One region of the Nitratireductor aquibiodomus genome, then DNA from elsewhere that is predicted to be linked to it. Evidence: predicted binding sites of a transcription regulator. Region 1 holds the regulator's gene; each other region holds the start of a gene.
The links. The regulator LexA, encoded in region 1, represses DNA repair genes until DNA is damaged. The targets are predictions, from matches to a motif close to TGTTCNNNNTGTGTTCNG.
Positions count from the first base shown of each region.

Region 2: the regulator LexA is predicted to act here: its motif matches at 1,278-1,295, upstream of recA (recombinase RecA).
Region 3: the regulator LexA is predicted to act here: its motif matches at 1,233-1,250, upstream of BLW55_RS04330 (ATP-dependent helicase).

Region 1 is NZ_FNSL01000001.1:460,953-463,224, forward strand. Features, by position in the region: gene BLW55_RS02175 (MarC family protein) at 1-611, shown strand, start outside; gene lexA (transcriptional repressor LexA) at 711-1,430, shown strand; gene BLW55_RS02185 (NAD(P)H-hydrate dehydratase) at 1,587-2,272, opposite strand, start outside.
Region 2 is NZ_FNSL01000001.1:124,352-126,623, reverse strand. Features, by position in the region: gene recA (recombinase RecA) at 134-1,219, opposite strand; gene BLW55_RS00600 (carbohydrate kinase family protein) at 1,456-2,272, shown strand, end outside.
Region 3 is NZ_FNSL01000001.1:909,663-911,934, forward strand. Features, by position in the region: gene BLW55_RS04320 (MerR family transcriptional regulator) at 43-456, shown strand; gene BLW55_RS04325 (glyoxalase superfamily protein) at 462-998, opposite strand; gene BLW55_RS04330 (ATP-dependent helicase) at 1,291-2,272, shown strand, end outside.

The sequences.
Region 1 (2,272 bases):
TCAATGCCTTTGTCACACTGCTCGTGACCGTGGACCCACCAGGCCTCGCCCCGCTCTTTCTCGCCCTGACGGTGGGCATGAACCGGTCGGAGCGCAACCAGGTCGCTGTTCGGGCGGCGATCATCGGCTTCGCGGTCCTCGCTCTCTTCGGTGTGGCCGGCAGCGCCATACTTTCCGTGTTCGGGATCACACTGCCCGCTTTCCGCGTGGCGGGCGGCCTGCTGCTCTTCTTCATCGCCTTCGAAATGATCTTCGAGCGCCGCCAGGAGCGCCATGAGAAAAGCGCCGAGCGCGCCATCACCCGCGACATGATCCGAAACATCGCCGCCTTTCCGCTGGCGATCCCCCTGATAGCCGGCCCCGGCGCGATTTCGGCCACCGTTCTGCTTTCGGGTTCCTTCGGCGGACTGGCCGGAAGTGCCGCACTGCTGGCAATCCTGGCGACAACGATCGTCATCACCTACGCCGTCTTCACGCTTGCCGAGCGCGTCGACCGCTTCCTCGGCGAGACAGGACGCTCGATCCTGACACGCCTTCTCGGCGTTATACTGGCCGCGCTCGCCGTGCAGTTCGTCGCCGACGGCGCCAAGGCGCTGTTTGCGGCACCGTAGCCCCGGTAAACCGCGCGCAAATGCCGGGAGTTGCGGAACACAACTGGAACATATAGAGTATGTTCTGGTTTTGTTTTTAACTGATTCTCGGTGGCGCCCATGCTGACCCGCAAGCAGCACGAACTTCTCCTGTTCATCCACGAGCGGCTGAAGGAGACAGGAATCCCGCCCTCCTTCGATGAAATGAAGGAAGCGCTGGACCTTGCCTCGAAATCCGGCATTCATCGATTGATCACCGCGCTCGAGGAGCGTGGCTTCATTCGCCGGCTTCCCAATCGGGCCCGTGCACTGGAAGTTCTGCGCCTCCCTGATTCGATTGCTCCCGGCCTGAACCCCGGCGCACGCAAATTCTCGCCCAGCGTCATTGAAGGCAGCCTCGGCAAAGCCCCCTCGCCCCAGCCAAAACCCGCCGCCAGCAATGATGACGGTCTGGCCGGCGTCGTTTCCGTGCCGGTGATGGGGCGCATCGCTGCCGGCGTTCCCATCGACGCCATTCAGCACCAGACACATTCCATCGCCGTCCCCCCGGACATGCTGAGCGGCGGCGATCATTACGCGCTGGAGGTCAGGGGCGATTCCATGATCGAGGCAGGCATCTTCGATGGTGATACCGTCATCATCCGCGAAACCCAGACCGCCAATCCGGGCGAGATCGTGGTCGCGCTGGTGGATCAGGAAGAAGCAACCCTGAAACGCTTTCGCCGCAAAGGCGCGTCGATTGCCCTTGAAGCTGCCAACCCGGCCTATGAGACGCGGATTTTTGGCCCTGACCGAGTCAAGGTTCAGGGGCGCCTGGTTGGATTGATGCGCCGTTACTGAAGTATATTGCGGTCAGGTGGAAAAACCTGACTGCAAAATCTTCCAACGCGGCGACGGCGGGTCGAGCCGTCTGCGTAGACCCGCCCATTTCTCTTCCACAGCCAGATACGCCCCGTTCGTTTCTCCCCGCCGGTACGTCCCGCTCGCTTCGACCTTTCAGCGGACGTGTTCGGGGAACTGAGACTGTAGAACCTGGGGCAGCATCTCGGGCAGATCTTCTGCGATGAGCCCGCGGCCGAACACTCTGCCGGCCTCCGCATGAAGCCAGATACCCGCGCAGGCCGCTTCAAACGCCGGCATCGTCTGTGCCATCAGACCAGCGATGATCCCGGACAGGACATCGCCTGAGCCGGCTGTCGCCAGGTGCTGCGTTGCGTTCACATTGATGGCTGCCCGCCCGTCAGGCGCCGCGACCACCGTATCCGGTCCCTTGAGCACGATTGCTGCACCTGATCGCATGGCTGCCTCCCGGGTCCGCTCCACTTTCGAGACCTCCGGCGCATCTTCAAGACCTGGAAACAGGCGCCCGAATTCCCCTTCGTGCGGTGTCAGAACGACTTGCGCGGCGGAGGCTTTGATCATGGCGAAAAGCGTCTCCGGGTCGCCGCGAAAGGCGGTGATTGCATCCGCATCGAAAACCAGTCCGCCCGCGGCGCCCGCCCGGTCGAGAAGGCTCCGCGCAAAACTTCGCGTTCGCTCGCCTGTTCCTGCCCCCGGCCCCAGCACAGCGCCGGAGGGGCCGCGATCACTGAGGAACGCCTCCAGTTCCTCGACCGTATCGGCCCTGCGCAGCATGATCGAGGTCAGATGCATTGCGTTGACGGAAAGCGCGTTGGCGGGTG
Region 2 (2,272 bases), 340 kb from region 1:
GTCAGGATAAGGCCACACAGGCGACTGACGCCGGCTTATAAAAAAACACCGCCAGCAGGTGGCGGTGTTCTGATTTCATCGGATTGAAGCACGCTGGCCCTGCAGCGTTGTCCGGACCAGCGAGACTGAGGTTCTACTCCTCAGCGTCCCCGCCGTCCTGGTCACCCGGTCCGGTATCATCGAGGAATTTTTCGGCAATCAGGCCTGCATTCTGGCGCAGGGCCAGTTCGATCTCCTGCGCTGCCTCGGGATTGTCATGCAGGAACTGCTTGGCGTTCTCACGTCCCTGCCCCAGGCGCTGCGAATTGTAGGAGAACCAGGCACCTGACTTTTCGACAATGCCGGCCTTCACGCCGAGATCGATCAGTTCACCCGTCTTGGAGACGCCCTCGCCATACATGATGTCGAACTCAACCTGCTTGAAGGGCGGGGCCATCTTGTTCTTCACCACCTTGATACGGGTCTGATTTCCGACCACCTCATCACGATCCTTGACGGAGCCGATGCGGCGAATATCAAGACGGACAGAAGAGTAGAATTTGAGCGCATTGCCGCCCGTGGTCGTCTCCGGCGAGCCGAACATGACACCGATCTTCATGCGAATCTGGTTGATGAAGATCACCATGGTCTTCGACCGGGAGATGGAGGCGGTCAGCTTGCGCAGCGCCTGGCTCATCAGGCGGGCCTGCATGCCCGGCAGGGAATCGCCCATCTCACCTTCGATTTCGGCGCGCGGCGTCAGAGCCGCAACAGAATCGACCACGATCACGTCAAGCGCACCGGAGCGAACGAGCGTGTCGCAGATCTCAAGCGCCTGCTCGCCCGTGTCAGGCTGCGAAATCAGAAGGTTTTCCAGATCGACTCCCAGCTTGCGGGCGTAGACCGGATCGAGCGCATGCTCGGCATCGATGAAGCCGCAAATGCCGCCCTTCTTCTGCGCTTCGGCGACCGTGTGGAGCGCCAGCGTCGTCTTACCGGAGCTTTCCGGACCGTAAATCTCGATGATGCGGCCACGCGGCAGTCCGCCGACGCCCAGGGCAATATCGAGGCCCAGCGACCCGGTGGAGATGGTCTCGATCTCGACCACCTGATCATTGGCGCCGAGCCGCATGATCGATCCCTTGCCGAAGGCACGTTCGATCTGCGATAGCGCCGCATCCAGAGCCTTGGTTTTGTCCACCGAATTATCCTCTACAAGCCGCAATGAATTCTGAGCCATGATACAACACCCCTTCGAGGTCAATGGAGGCGGTTCCGCCAAATCCGCGATAGCCATCTGTACCCCTTTTGTTCTATTTTTGCAATAGGCATTAGAGCATTGAAAAAGCTATATAAATGTAATTTATTCTATTTTTGTACACCTGAGATCACAATCATCGCCCCCATGCGCGCGCCTTATGCCCGGCGGGAGAGCCGACGGACTTTCTCGCACCGGGCGATTCGGAAAGTGGCCCGATGAACCTGACCGACCCACCCCGTCTGCTCGCCGTCGGCGGCGCTCACATAGACCGACGCGGGCGTCTCGACGCGCCGCATATCCCCGCCACCTCCAACCCGGGACGCATGCGCGAAGATGTCGGCGGAGGCATATTCAATGCCGCGCGCATGGCGGGCCGGCGCGGTGTGGCCGTGTCGCTCCTTTCCCTGCGTGGCGGGGACGCGGCGGGCGATACCGTGGCAAGAGCCGTTGAAGAAGCCGGGTTCGAGGATCTCTCGGCGACATTTCTCGACCGCGCGACGCCGAGCTACACAGCGATCCTCGATCATGACGGCGAGCTCATAACGGGTCTGGCGGACATGACGCTCTATGACATGGCTTTCGCCAGACAGATGCGCCGCTCGAAAGCGCGGGAGGCCGCGAGCCGCGCGACCGCCATACTATGCGACGCCAACATGCCGGCAGAGGCGGTGGCACAGCTTGCCGCAATTCGCGGCACCGCACCGCTCTATGCCATCGCCGTTTCGCCGGCAAAGGCCGGGCGGCTCGTACCGCACTTCGCCGATCTGGCTGCGCTCTTTCTGAATGCACGCGAGGCGCGCGGCCTTGCCGGGCTTGAAACCGGTGCCCCGGTCCGGCAGGCGGTGGGCTCGCTTCGCGGTCTTGGCCTGCGCGCGGGTGTCATCACCGAAGGCAGCAGGGCCGTGACTGTCTTTGACGGCGAAAGCCACTGGCATATCGAGCCCCCGCTTGTAGAGACGGTGATGGATGTGACCGGCGCCGGCGATGCACTGACCGGCGCAACCATCGCCGCGCTGATGCGCGGCCTGCCCC
Region 3 (2,272 bases), 450 kb from region 1:
GGACTTCCTATATCTTGCGCAAGCAAAAAAGGAGCGATGCCCATGTGGTCTATCGGAGAACTGTCGAAGCGCGTGGGCGTGAAGGTGCCAACAATCCGGTACTACGAAGAGACGGGTCTGATTGAGCCGCCCGAACGCTCGTCCGGCAACCAGCGTCGCTATGGCAGGCAGGCCATGGAGCGCCTCGCCTTCATCCGTCATGCGCGCGACCTGGGGCTCGGCATCGACGCCATCCGTTCACTGATCGAACTGAGCGGCCACCCCGAAAAACCGTGCGAGGCAGCCGACAGCATTGCGCGCGAACATCTCATAGAAGTGCGCGAACGCATCGCGCGCCTGCAAAGGCTCGAGCACGAACTGCAGCGCATTGTCGATAGCTGCGACAGCGGCGCGGTCTGCGACTGCCACGTTCTGCGGGCACTCGCAGACCATTCGCTGTGCGAAAGCGAGCACTGATCCTTTCAGGCCCCGCTTTTCTCGATAAAGCGAAGCCTGTTGCTGAACGGATCGATCACGCCGAGTTCCAGTCCCCATTCCTGCTTTTCAAGACCCGGACGATTGTACTTGTAGTCCCGTCCATGCAACTCCGCATGAAGCGCCCTGATCCCGGTCATGAACACCACGGCATTGCCACCCGGCGTCGCATCTCCGGAATGTTCACTCAGATGCAGGCTGAGTTCGCCGCGCGAAACCTGCATGTATAGGGGCATATCCGGGCCGAACCGGTGCTCCCAGTCGACCCTGAAGCCGAGAAAATCGAGATAAAAAGCCCGTGCCTTCGCTTCGTCGAATATGCGCAGGATCGGTATGGCCGGCTGGAGAACAATCTCTTCCACACCCGGCTCGGTCATCTTCGCAGCCAGAATATTCCAGGTATCGAAGCCGAACTGGCGGGCAACGATCTCCAGCGCTTCGCTGTGCGAAATCGAAACGCCCTTTGCGGAAAGCGAGGCGCGCATGGCTTTTGCCATGGTTTTCGCGTCGGAGAATTCAAGCATGGTTCAGGGTCCTTCATCGAGGCGCGTAACAATCAGTGTCCGCATTGCCGATGTCATCGCCGTCGGTGAAAGGAACCATGGAGACAATCAGAACGCATTCGCCATACCCCTCGGGGCGCGGACTGCCGGCTGCGTTCAGCCATGAACAGATTGGCTCCAGCCATGCGAAACGTCAACAGCGTTCCGCAACGTTCCTTTGCCGGTTCACCTCCCCTTGGTTCATGGGCCACAAACCGGTACAAATAGAAAACATCCTTGGGCTTTGCCCCCCGAATCACCATATGCAGGTCCGATGTCCGGCTTCCCTGACGATATTCCGTTCTTTGATGAGGACGACCCGACCCCGCCTCCACCGGCAGCGCAGAAGCCTTCGGGCATTGCAGCGCGCGCCATGGCCGCGCGCTCGGGCGGTCCCGACACACGCTATCTCGATGCACTTAATCCCGAGCAGCGCCTCGCGGTGGAAACCACCGAGGGCCCGGTTCTGGTGCTCGCTGGCGCCGGCACGGGCAAGACACGGGTTCTCACGACCCGCATCGCGCATATTCTGGCCTCTGGCCGCGCCTATCCCTCGCAGATCCTCGCCGTTACCTTCACCAACAAGGCCGCCCGCGAGATGAAGCTGCGCATCGGCACGCTGGTCGGCGAGGCCATCGAGGGCATGCCGTGGCTCGGCACCTTCCACTCCATCGGCGTCAAGATCCTGCGCAAACATGCGGAACTTGCGGGCCTGAAAAGCTCCTTCACCATTCTCGACACCGACGACCAGATCCGCCTCCTGAAACAGATCATCCAGGCCGAGGGGCTGGACGACAAGCGCTGGCCGCCGCGCCAGTTCGCCCAGATGATCGACGGCTGGAAGAACAAGGGGCTCGCCCCGAAGGAGATCCCCGAGGGGGATGCGCGTGCCTTCGCCAATGGCAAGGGCCGCGAGCTTTACACCGCCTATCAGGAGCGTCTGAAGACACTTAACGCCGTCGATTTCGGCGATCTCCTGTGCCATCCGATCCGCATTCTGCGCGACAATCCGGATGTGCTTGCCGAGTATCACCGCAGGTTCCGCTACATTCTCGTCGACGAGTATCAGGACACCAACACAGCGCAATATATGTGGCTGAGGCTTCTCGCCCAGCGCCCGAAGAGCACGGAGCCCGTGAACATCTGCTGCGTGGGCGACGACGACCAGTCCATCTATGGCTGGCGCGGCGCGGAAGTGGACAACATCCTGCGCTTCGAGAAGGATTTTCCGGGCGCCGCCGTCATCCGGCTGGAGC